One region of the Ensifer sp. NM-2 genome, then DNA from elsewhere that is predicted to be linked to it. Evidence: riboswitches for the same ligand, from Rfam matches in the RefSeq annotation. Region 1 holds a riboswitch; each other region holds the start of a gene.
What was found. A riboswitch is a leader RNA that binds a small molecule or an ion and turns the genes downstream of it on or off. The one in region 1 is predicted to bind thiamine pyrophosphate.

Region 1 (4,147 bases):
GTGCCTGGGGCAGGTAGCGAACGGTCGAGGACGGATGGCGGAAGACCTCGCCCGATTGCGCTTCGGCAAGACCGGCGGCGATCTTCATCAGCGTCGATTTGCCGGAACCGTTGCGCCCGACAAGGCAGATGCGATCCCCCGGCTCCACCTGCAGGTTGGCGCCGGCCAGAAGCGGCGTGCCACCGAAGGTCAGGAAGATATCGTCGAGTTTCAGAATGGGAGGCGCCAAGGCTCAGGCTCCGGAAAGGTCATAGGGGCGGGCGAGAACGATCGCCCGGCCGGTGTCGAGGGAAATGCGAAGGGGACCCTCCGCGACATTGGAAACGGTGCGCGAAGACCCGAACGGCAACGTGAAATCGGTGAGCGGATAACGCGCGTTGACGATCGTAAGCCCGATGAGATCGGTCAGTCCGAGGATCGAGAATAGGCTGCCCTTCGGCAGATCGATTTCGATCTCGCCTGCAAGCAGCGGATAGGCCTCCTCCTCACCCGAGGTCATGAACACCGGCAACCCACGTTCGGCCAGCGAAGCAGCCTGAAGCAGGTGCAGGAAGGCATGGTCGCTGCGTGATCCTCCGAGCGCGCCGGCAAAGATCAAGGCTTCGGCGCCACGCGACAGCGCCGCCTCGACAGCGATTTCGCCATCGGTCGCAGCCTTGGCGGCGGGATAGGGCTCGCGCGGGACATCGGCAAATTCCGCGAGCAGCGCCTCCTCGGTCGAATCGAAATCGCCCACCCAGACGTCGGGGGTCACGGATAGCACCCGCGCATGCCGCATGCCGCCATCGGCCGCAACGAAGCGGCTGCCTGCGAGCTGGCGCGCAAGGCGATCGGTCGGGGTCAGTGCACCGCCGAGCAGAATGGTGAAGGTGGATCGGGCCATGGCAAAGCCCATAGCGCAAAGGCACGGGCAAGGAAAAGCAAGAAAACCGAACAAGGGCGCGATCCGGCGATTTTGCGTCCTCGTTGTCAGTGATCTTCGGGCAAGGTATCGGGAAACAGCATCTCCGCATAGATCCCGGGGTTGGAATCGGGGATCTCGATGGCGCCGACCGTGCGTCGGTAGAATTCGGCCGGGCCGACGCCGCCGATGATGGCGTAACCGTAGCCTGCGTCACGCATCGCCGTCAGGCTCACGCGCAAGAGCGCCTCGCCGATCCCCGTCCGCGCATGGCCTCGTCGACGCCCGTCGGCCCGAAGAAACCGAGCGCTGTGACATCGTGGCAGGCAAAGCCGACGATCCGGTCCTCGAACACCGCGATGTGCATGCACGTCGGCGTCGATCTGAAGGCCGCCTCCGCCTCGCCCGCCCAGCCGGAGCCAAATGTCTGCTCGATCCAGGGAACAACAAGCTTCGTTCGGGTGCCATTGCGCGGTGAATGCCGATACCGTCAGCAAGCGGTGATCTCGCTTGTGCCGGCAGTGCATAAAGGCGAACGAGCATGTCAGTCATCGCAGGCTCCTTCGGCGTCTGCAAACTCTGCCGACGATTTTACCCCATGCGCCGCGGCGCGAAAATGCGGGGCGGGCGCTTTTGCCGTCCTCAAACTTCGCTTGCCATCAAACCGGCTCGGCGGTAAATCTCTACCCGCTCTAACGGGGTGCCTTCCGACCGCATGGCGGCCGAAGGCTGAGAGGCGTTGAACGCCAACCCGCGGAACCTGATCCGGCTCATACCGGCGGAGGGATTAGACGCGATCGGATCGATACGCCCTTTTCCCATGCAACATCATTTTTAGGGAGAGGTGCCTGCCATGTCCAATTCATCGCAACTCAAGGTTCTTAGCCGGCTAGCGCTTGCCGCGACGGCAGGACTTGTCTTCGCGGCCAATGCCGTTGCTGCCGACAAGACGCTGACCGTCTACACCTATGAAAGCTTCATCACCGAATGGGGGCCGGGTGCCAAGGTCGCCGAAGCTTTCGAGAAGACCTGCGAATGCAAGGTCACCTATGTCGGCGTCGCCGATGGCGTCGAGCTTCTGACCCGCCTCAAGCTCGAAGGCGCGGCCTCCAAGGCCGACATCGTGCTCGGCCTCGATACAAACCTCGTCGCCGAGGCCAAGGCCACCGGCTTCTTCGCGCCGCACGGCATCGAGCCTGCCAACGTCAAGGTACCCGGCGACTTCACCGACGACACCTTCCTTCCCTATGACTACGGCCATTTCGCCGTCGTCTACGACACCCAGACCTTGAAGACGCCGCCGAAGAGCCTGAAGGAACTGGTCGAAGGCGACGCCTCTCAGAAGATCGTCATCGAGGATCCGCGCACCTCGACGCCGGGCCTCGGTCTGCTTCTCTGGGTCAAGGCCGTCTATGGCGACGAAGCCGGCGCCGCCTGGGCCAAGCTCAAGGACAGGGTACTGACCGTAACGCCGGGCTGGTCGGAAGCCTATGGCCTCTTCACCAAGGGCGAAGCGCCGATGGTGCTTTCCTACACCACGTCGCCCGCCTACCACATGGTGGCGGAAAACACCGACCGCTACCAGGCGGCCGAATTCTCGGAAGGTCACTACATCCAGATCGAAGTTGCCGGCATGACCAAGAGCGCCAAGGAGCCGGAGCTTGCCAAGCAGTTTCTCGCCTTCATGACCGGCCCGGAGTTCCAGTCGATCATTCCGACGACCAACTGGATGATGCCGGTCGCGGCGACCAAGGAGCCGCTGCCGGAGGCTTTTAGCAAGCTGGTCAATCCGGAGAAGACTTTCCTGCTGCCGTCGGAAGAGGTGGCGGCGAACCGCAAGGCCTGGATCGACGAATGGCTGGCCGCCATTAGCAAGAACTGAGGCGCATTTGTTCGCGCCTGCCGAAAATCGCATCACGATGACCGCCGGGACTTTAAGTCTCGGCGGTATCCTGCTGTTTGTCGGCCTGGCGATTGCAGCCCTTTTGCTCCAGAGCGGTGACTTCGGCAACAGCGTGCTGTTCGATGCCTATATCTGGCGGGTAACGCGCTTCACCTTGCTGCAGGCGAGCCTTTCGACGCTGCTTTCCGTTGTTCTTGCCATCCCGATCGCACGGGCGCTTGCGCGCCGGCCGAGCTTTCCCGGCCGCGTCTGGGTTCTGCGGGTGATGGCCCTGCCGCTCGGCCTGCCCGTGCTTGTCGGCGCGCTCGGGCTGATCGAGATCTGGGGCCGGCAGGGCGCGCTCAACACCGCCCTCGCCGGCCTCGGGCTGCAGCAGCCGATCAGCATCTACGGCCTTTTCGGCATCCTGCTCGCCCACGTCTTCTTCAACATGCCGCTTATCGCACGTCTCTTTCTCGCCGGGCTCGAGCGCATCCCTTCGGAATACTGGAGAACCGCCGCCAATCTCGGCATGCCGCCAGCCGCACTCTTCCGCTTTGTCGAGTGGCCGGTCCTTCGGGGATTGCTGCCAGGTGCTGCCGGCCTCGTCTTCATGCTCTGCGCCACCAGCTTCACGCTGGTGCTGACGCTCGGCGGCGGGCCTGCCGCCAGCACCATCGAGGTCGCGATCTACCAGGCGCTGCGCTTCGATTTCGACCCGCCGCGGGCGATCGCCCTGTCCGCCCTACAGATCGTCATGACCGGAGCCCTGCTCCTGGCTCTAACGCGTGTCGCGACCGAACCTGCACAAAGCGCAACCGCGGGCAAAATCTCCAGACGCTATGATGCAGGAACCGGCCTCTCCCGGACGTCCGACGCCGGCTGGATCCTGTTCTCGCTGCTCTTCATCGGCGCACCGCTGATCGCCGTCGTCGGTTCCGGCCTGCGTGCGGATCTGGTGAAGCTTGCCGGCGACCCGACCGTGCATCGTGCTCTCGTCACCAGCATTGTCATCGCCGTCCTCTCGGCATTCTTTTGCGTCACCATGGCCGCCGCGATGATCCGCGCCGCCGGCATCGTCGTGGCGCGTCGCCACGCCCCGACCTTGGCCAGGGCATTTGCGGGCACTGTCACCGCCAGCACGTCGCTGGTGCTGCTGGTGCCGCCGGTCGTGCTCGGTGCGGGATGGTTTCTGCTCCTGCGCCCCTTCGGCGATGTCGCCCGTTTCGCCCCCGCCATCGTCGTCGCCATCAACGCATTGATGGCGCTGCCGTTCGTGCACCGGATCCTGGCACCGGCGATGGCAACACATGCCGCACGCACCGACCGACTGACAGCAAGCCTCGGCATCCGCGGCTTCCATC
Region 2 (4,147 bases), on a different contig from region 1:
CTGATGCGGCAGCAATTCCTCTCACACCGTCATGCTCGGGCTTGACCCGAGCATCCAGCCGGCACCTCTGTGTCAGCCTCGTATCGACAAGCCGGCTGCCTCCAATGTGGATGCTCGGGTCGAGCCCGAGCATGACGAAGAGATGGGCCATTGCGTAAAGAGTGCCGGAGCCCGCCGGGCGCCAGAAGGGGCGGGGTCGCCGCCCCTTCTGGCGTGGTCGTTATCCCCGAACGTCTGCCTCGCTGTCGACCGGCATATAGAGGTCGCCACCCTCACGATACTTGGCCGCCATCGCTTGAAAACCTTCCTTCTGCGCCTCGGCGCGGATGTCGTGCGAGATCCGCATCGAGCAGAATTTCGGCCCGCACATGGAGCAAAAATGCGCGACCTTGTGCGCCTCCTTCGGCAAGGTTTCGTCGTGGAAGGAGCGGGCGGTTTCCGGATCGAGCGACAGGTTGAACTGGTCCTCCCAGCGGAACTCGAAGCGGGCGCGCGACAGGGCGTCGTCGCGGGTGCGGGCCGCCGGGTGCCCCTTGGCGAGATCGGCGGCATGGGCCGCGATCTTGTAGGTGATGACGCCCACCTTGACGTCGTTGCGGTCGGGAAGCCCCAGATGTTCCTTCGGTGTCACATAGCAGAGCATGGCCGTGCCGAACCAGCCGATCATCGCGGCACCGATGCCCGAGGTGATGTGGTCGTAGCCCGGGGCGATGTCGGTCGTCAGGGGCCCAAGCGTATAGAACGGCGCCTCGCCACAGACAGCGAGCTGCTTGTCCATGTTTTCCTTGATCTTGTGCATCGGCACGTGGCCGGGGCCCTCGATCATCACCTGGCAGTCTTTCGCCCAGGCGATCTTCGTCAGCTCGCCCAGCGTTTCCAGTTCGGCAAATTGCGCCGCGTCATTGGCATCGGCGATCGAGCCCGGACGCAGGCCGTCGCCGAGCGAAAACGAGACGTCATAGGCGCGGCAGATGTCGCAGATCTCTTCGAAGTGCTCGTAGAGAAAGCTCTCCTTGTGGTGGTGCAGGCACCATTTCGCCATGATCGAGCCGCCGCGCGAGACGATGCCGGTGACGCGGTCGACGGTCAGCGGGATATAGTGCAGCCGGACACCGGCATGGATGGTGAAGTAATCGACCCCCTGTTCCGCCTGCTCGATCAGCGTATCGCGATAGACTTCCCATGTGAGATCCTCGGCGATGCCGTTGACCTTTTCCAGCGCCTGGTAGAGCGGCACGGTGCCGATCGGCACGGGCGAGTTGCGGATGATCCATTCGCGGATGTTGTGGATGTTGCGGCCGGTCGAAAGGTCCATCACCGTATCGGCGCCCCAGCGGGTGGCCCAGACCATCTTCTCCACTTCCTCGGCCATCGACGAAGTGACGGCGGAGTTGCCGATATTGGCATTGATCTTCACCAGGAAATTCCGGCCGATGATCATCGGTTCGGATTCTGGGTGGTTGATGTTGGCCGGCAGCACGGCGCGGCCGCTGGCAATCTCCTGGCGGACGAATTCGGGCGTGACGTGATCGGGGAGATGGGCGCCAAAGCTTTCGCCGTCGCGTAGCGCGGCGCGTGCAGCGTCGCGGCCAAGGTTCTCGCGGATGGCGACGAACTCCATCTCGGGCGTGATGATGCCGGCCCGCGCATAGGCAAGCTGCGTCACCGCGCGCCGGCCGGTTGCGCGCAGCGGCGCGTGACGGAGGGGAAAGGTCGGCGTCAGCCGGTCGCCGGAGGCAAAGCCGTTGTCTTCCGGCCGCACGTCGCGCCCGTCATAGGCTTCGACATCGCCGCGAGCGATGATCCAGTCGCGGCGCGGTCTTGGCAATCCATCCTCGATGCGGATGTTGGCATCTTCTACGGTGTAGGGACCGGAGGCGTCGTAGACGGTGACCGGCGGCTCGCCCGACGTCGGGTGCAGGGTGATTTCGCGCATGGGAACGCGGATGTCGGGATGGATCGTGCCTGGCTTGTAGACCTTTTTCGAGGCGGGAAGCGGGCCTTTTGTGACCGAGAGTTCTGCGGGTTTGGTGGCAATATTCATGATGAGGCTCCAAGTTTGCGGTTGGAGACCCAGTTCTGAAGCCGGAAGGAAAAGACATGTTTGCCTGAAATTCCGCGCGAATGACGGAATCGTGGCGTCAATGTCTGCACCGTCCCTACGCCAGTATGAACTGGATCAGGTTCAACGGGTCACTGCGCCTCGGTCGGCAAAGCCGATCCGCCCAGCAGTATCTCAGCCCCTTGACGGGACCCCCCTGGTGAATGCCTAGAGATAGCCATCGATCCGGATGCGCCGTCAAGCGTTAATCCGAAGGTTGCGTGTCAGGCCTGTTGATTGCCCGGTAGAGCGTTTCCGGATGAGACGAAGCCGCGGGCACGCTCGTTCTTTTCGTTTTTACGCATTTCCTGACGGAAAACCGCTCCGCACTTTTCCTGGAAATGCGCTAGCGGCCGGACTTCTCTGATCCCCGGCGATCGGCATAATCCGCACGGTTGATGCCGTGCCGCTGCAGCTTGTCATAGAAGGTCTTGCGCGGAATGCCGAGCGCTTCGATCGTCGCCTTGACGTCGCCGTGCTGCGCCCGCAGCGCTTCTTTCAGAATTTCCGCCTCGTAGCGCTCGATCCGCTCGGGCAGGCCGGCACTGGTCGGCGCCGCGGCAATCGGTTGGCCGAGCGAACCTTCGACGCCAAGGGCGACGCGCTCGGCGAAGTGCGAGAGCTCGCGCACATTGCCCGGCCAAGAATGAGACCTCAGATAGTGGCTGACGGCCGGCGAAAGCGTCGGCACGTCGCGCTTGAAACGCTCGGCTGCCCGCGTCAGGAAATGCGAGAAGAGAAGGGGGATATCGTCCCGGCGTTCGCGCAGCGGCGGGATCGACAGGGTGACGACGTTCAGCCGGAAATAGAGATCCTCGCGAAAATCGCCCCGCTGGGCCGGGTCGCCGAGGTCGATCTTGGCCGCGGCGATGACCCGAATATCGACGGGGCGCACGATATTGGTGCCAAGCGGCGTGATCTCACGGGCTTCAAGCACTCGCAGCATCTTGACCTGCGTTGCCGGCGGCATCGCCTCGATCTCATCGAGGAAAAGCGTGCCGCCGCTCGCATGCTCGATACGGCCGACGCGCTTCTTCAGGGCACCGGTGAAGGCGCCGGGCTCGTGGCCGAAAAGCTCGCTCTCGATTACCGTTTCCGGCAGTGCGCCGCAGTTCAGCGCCACGAAGTTGCCGTTGCGGCGCCGGCTCCAATTGTGCAGCAGCGTCGCCACCACCTCCTTGCCGCTGCCGGTTTCGCCGGCAACAAGCACATCCACGTCGGTGTCGGCGATATGCCGCAAGGTCTGGCGCAGCCGTTCCATGACCGGTGTCTGGCCAATCAGCGGCAGGCTCTCACCGGCGACTTCGGCTGCGCGTTTCAGCGCGCGGTTTTCCATCACCAGCCGGCGTTTTTCCAAGGCGCGGCGTGCGCTCTGCACCAGACGGTCGGCGGCAAAGGGTTTCGGGATGAAATCATAGACGCCGTCCTTAATGGCCTGAACGGCCATCGGGATATCGCCGTGGCCGGTGACCAGAATGACGGGCAGGTCGGGGTCGAAATCGGCGATCCGGCGAAACAGCGTGAGGCCGTCGATCCCGGGCATGCGGATATCGCTGATGACGATCCCGCTAAAATCCGGGTTGAGGATTGCGAGCGCTTCCGCCGCGCCGGGAAAGGCGGAGACCGCGAGGCCGGCAAGCTCCAGCGTCTGCTTCATCGCCCGCCTGAGTTCGCTGTCGTCGTCGACGAGGCATACGGATTGCTGCATCGCTCAGGCCCTCTTCAAACGCACGGTGAAGACGGTGCCCTCAGGGCTGGTCTTGACCTCGATGTCGCCGCCATAGTCGGCGACAATCTCCTTGGAGATGGCAAGGCCGAGACCGAGACCTTCATCCTTGGAGGTGTTGAACGGCGTGAAAAGGTCTTCGAGGATATCGGGCCGAATGCCCGGACCATTGTCGGCGACAACAAGCGAAACTGTTTCGGAGGGGCCTAACTCGCACCGCACACGGATCTCAGCGTCTGCCCGATCACCGAGGGCTTCCAGGGCATTCTGCAACAGGTTGATCAGCACCTGTTCCAAGCGGATGCGATTGCCGAGCACGC
Region 3 (4,147 bases), on a different contig from region 1:
ATTTCGACCGCGATATCGTCGACATCAGGTGCCTTGCCGATCAAACCGCTTTCGGAGAGAAAAGCGCCAAACCGCTCGTAGCGGCCACGGTCGAGCGCCGCCGGCCTTTTGGCGAAACGCGGCAGAGTGTCCGTGAATGCGCTGCGGTTAAGTTCGTCATCCAGGTTCGGGTAGGCCTTGACGAACAGCTTCCAGGCTTCATCCGGATGATTGATGAGAAAGATCGCTCCCTCCTCCACCGCGGCCAGGAAGGGCCGCAAGCGTTTGTCGGCCACCTTTGCCTTGTCGGAAACGAAGACGAGTTCGTCATAAAACGGCACGCCATGCTCTTCTGGGAAGAAGGACCGGCCATCATGCCCCTCGAGCCGCATCTGCGTCAGCTCGAAATTCCTGAAGCCGCCGATCGTTGCATCGACCTTGCCCGCGATCAGCGATGGGGAGAGCGCGAAGTTGACGTTGATCAATTCGACATCCTCTTTCTTGAGGCCGGCCGAGGCCAGCATCCGGCCGAGCATTGCATCCTCGAAACCGGAGACGGAAAAGCCGATCTTTTTGCTCTTCAGATCGGCAAGGCTTCGGATCGGACCGTCGTCAAGGACGGTGACGGTGTTAAGCGGAGTCTCGACCAGGGTGCCAATGCGAACAAGCGGCAGGCCCGCGGCATGATCGAGATAGAGATTCGGTTGATAATGCACGCCGATATCCGCCTGCCCCGCTGCAACGAGACGCGGCACGCTTGAAGGATCGGCGGGCGGAACCAACTCGACATCGAGCCCCGCCCTTTCGAACAGGCCGAGCTCCTTGGCGACAACGATCGGAGCATGGTCGGGATTGACGAACCACTCCAGCATCACTGTCAGCTTTTCAGCGGCAGTTGCTGAGCCGGCTGAAAAGACGACGCAGAGCGCGAGGCTGGCGGAAAACAGAAAGTTGCGGATCATAATGTTATGAACTCTCCCAATGGATCTCAGAAATTCACGTTTCCCGCGCCCAGTGCGCGAGAGGACGGGTTGCCTCATCGACGAGAAGCCTGAGGCCGACGGCAAGCACGGCAAGAATGGCCATCGCGGCAAAGACGACATCGGTCTGCATGCGGGCATTTGCCTGGACGATAACGAAGCCGAGGCCGGCCGAGGCGCCAACCCATTCGCCGACGACCGCGCCGAGCGGCGCCAAGGGGGCCGCAACCCGCAGGCCGGATACCAACCCCGGCAACGCCAGCGGCAGCCGCACAAACCTTAGCGCCTGCCAGTGGCTCGCTTTGGTCAGCGCCACGGCATCAAGGATCTGCGTATCGGTGCGTCGCAGCCCATCAGAGAATGCGGAAACAACGGGAAAGAAAATGATGATCGCCGCCATCACGATCTTGGAGATCATGCCGAAGCCGAACCACAGCACCAGTAAAGGTGCGATGACGAAGACAGGAAAGGCTTGGAGGACGAGCACGAAAGGCCAGACGAGCTTTCCGAGCCGCGGCAATGCCGCGAGCACGATAGCAGTCGCAGCGCCGAACGCCGTGCCGACCGCGAGCCCCGCCAGCATTTCGACGATCGTCACCAAGCTCTGCTCAAGCAGAAATTCTGGCTGCCGCGCAAAGACGGCCAGTACCTCGATCGGCGTTGGTAGCAGATAGCGCGGCAGCGCAAAGACGACGACCGCCCCTTGCCAGAGGACAGCAAGCACAGCAAGGCTACGAACAAATGTGAAAGACACGCGCATCGCCGGTCAGCCGACGCAGCAACCCGGACTAAATACAAACCCGCCATCCGGCGGCAACTTGGCAAAAGACAGCATCGATCGATCTCCAGACAAAATATCACGGAGACCCAGGTGAAAGCGAAGACGCGATTAGTTTGCCGAAACTGGCTCTTTTCCCGTTCCTACGCCGGCATGACCCGGATCAGGTTCAAGGGTCCGGCTCACCGCCATCTCAGCACAGAGTAGTGCTCCCCTCGGAATACTTGAACCTATGGGATACTCTCAAATGTGTCAAGGATACTTTCAAAACTCTGTGTTTCCGCCAATACAAAAGGACACGACTACCAGTGACTGGCAATGGGTGCGAAATCTGAATCACGTCATGTTGAATTCACATAAAAATACCGAATTTATAGATAACGACAGAACAACCAAAGAATAATATTGTGAATGCCTCGGCAAACACAGGATATAATAAAAATATAATCAGACACAACACCAAGGAAGCATATGAATATTTCATCAAGGGATATCTACCACACCCACGAACGGCTGCTTGAATCGCTCGTTTACATGGTGTCGTGTACTGATGCCGGTAGGGATTGCATCGCTTTCTATAAGACTGTTACACTTCCAACGTCCACTACGTCACCTTGAATGCGATTAATGCCCGGTTTCCGTACAATCTTTCCAGCGGTACCGTTGAAACGCGCGCCGAGTGATTGGCCGGGCTGATTGGAAGACCAAGCCCCCGTGTACTCAACAGTGGCTTCCTGGTTGGAGACACCTTCCACGGACAGAAAATTGGCAGCTTTGTTGAGACCAATCTTGCTATTCTCCAAGGCGTAAAATCCGTCGATTTTGATGAGATTTGCACCATTGACTTGCTCTTGGAGTGCCAGCGGCAAGGATGCCATGGGTGATGCCCTGACATAGACAGCTTCCTTTTGGCACCCTTCGGAGTAACCACTGACAATATTAACGGTTGTGCAGCCCTCAATGTAAAATCCAAAAAGGTCGCGATCAGCTGAACAATTAAACAGCGCGGCGGCAACAGAGCCAGCTATATGCCAGCCAACGCCTTTATTGTCTGAGGAATAGCAACTATAGGCAGCAATTGTGGTTGAAAATCCGGAGATTTTAACACCAGCGCCCGCGTTCAACGTCGACCAAATGCTTCGCATTTCGATCCCGAACGCATTTTGGACAAGTATTCCTTCGGCGCCAGCCTGCTGCGTTCTTACATTCTCAAACATCCCGCGCGCCGCGTAGTTGCTGCCCCCCGAGTTGTCGCCGACCACCGCGATGTTGTGGGACGGAGCACTCCGAATGGAGAGATTGCGTACTCCAAAGCCTACGCCAGGCCCAAATTTTATGCCGCACTTCCCGGGAGCAGCAGTGGAGAAATCCATAACCGTAGCCTGCTGACCTTCTCCTTCAAGATAAATATTATGTACCTTCTCAATCCGATCTGCATCAAACCTAATCTCATCGTTAAAGAAGTAGACCCCACCCCGAGGAAGGACAATTTTTCCCCCTCTATGTGCACCGCCTCGTTGCATCATGTCCCGAATCGCCTTTAACGCGGCCGTATTTGCCGGAGCGTTGCTGGGATCAAGTCCGTTTTCGGATGAGCGCAGGCCGTAGTTCTCTCCGTTTACGAAAGGCAATCGGTCGCGTGCGCTGACCGTCAAAGACCCCTTCGTCACGGCAACCACGCCCGCGCCCGCTACTAGACCCGCCTTGAGGAACGAGCGTCGCTTCACAATAACTCCTGTCTTTGCAGCATACCTGAAGAATCAGGCATAAGGTAACCGCGCATCGTGATGTGGCAGTACCCGCCATGTGAGAACCATCAGATGCTATGAGCCGAAGCTTTCGCTCTACTACGAATCACCTTAACGTTCCTGCGAACGGGTTCCCGTTCAGGGCCGCAGCAACTCGCCTGCAGTCGAGGAGTGCTGATGCTGCAATGCTTTCGAATACTCAGCCAATGGATTGAGGCTTAGATTGCGCTCGACACCGTCCAGAAACGAATACTTGTCCAAGCATACGCACGAATGAAATGGGCACGGCACGGCCGAGGTCGGCCGCGCTGGAAGCTCTGGATCGAAGAACGATCCAAACTCGGCGGGGTGGCAGCCGACAAACACTTTCCCCGTGTAGTCTACCTCATAGGCCACCGCCGGAAAGCTGCATTGCAGGCCAAACGGGTCATCGCTGCCGGTACGATAGCGAAAGTCAAGGTCCGGGATCGCATCGGCCATGACCATTAAGCTCGCATCTGAATACGTTCCGTTGCTCAGCCACAGCGGGTTTGGGTGTAGAACCAAGCCCAATTCAGCAAATTCGTCCCGACGACGCTTGAACGCCTCCACGTTGTCATCACTCATGACGTAGTTGACCATGCCTATTTGGACGCCCGCTCGCTTTAAAACCAAAATGCGTT

Region 2: linked by a shared signal. The riboswitch ahead of thiC (phosphomethylpyrimidine synthase ThiC) and the one ahead of thiB (thiamine ABC transporter substrate binding subunit) in region 1 are both predicted to bind thiamine pyrophosphate.
Region 3: linked by a shared signal. The riboswitch ahead of C6558_RS26190 (ABC transporter permease) and the one ahead of thiB (thiamine ABC transporter substrate binding subunit) in region 1 are both predicted to bind thiamine pyrophosphate.

The regions. Positions count from the first base shown of each region.
Region 1 covers NZ_PVZR01000007.1:74,984-79,130, reverse strand. The annotation lists gene C6558_RS15895 (ABC-F family ATP-binding cassette domain-containing protein) at 1-229, opposite strand, end outside; gene C6558_RS15890 (thiamine diphosphokinase) at 233-883, opposite strand; partial or broken gene C6558_RS15885 (GNAT family N-acetyltransferase) at 970-1,453, opposite strand; TPP riboswitch at 1,588-1,705, shown strand; gene thiB (thiamine ABC transporter substrate binding subunit) at 1,755-2,783, shown strand; gene thiP (thiamine/thiamine pyrophosphate ABC transporter permease ThiP) at 2,815-4,147, shown strand, end outside.
Region 2 covers NZ_PVZR01000006.1:195,722-199,868, forward strand. The annotation lists gene thiC (phosphomethylpyrimidine synthase ThiC) at 221-2,044, opposite strand; TPP riboswitch at 2,139-2,270, opposite strand; gene C6558_RS14650 (sigma-54 dependent transcriptional regulator) at 2,448-3,809, opposite strand; gene C6558_RS14655 (sensor histidine kinase) at 3,813-4,147, opposite strand, start outside.
Region 3 covers NZ_PVZR01000016.1:1,576-5,722, reverse strand. The annotation lists gene C6558_RS26195 (ABC transporter substrate-binding protein) at 1-941, opposite strand, end outside; gene C6558_RS26190 (ABC transporter permease) at 976-1,719, opposite strand; TPP riboswitch at 1,861-1,963, opposite strand; gene C6558_RS26185 (hypothetical protein) at 2,313-3,464, opposite strand; gene C6558_RS26180 (radical SAM protein) at 3,624-4,147, opposite strand, start outside.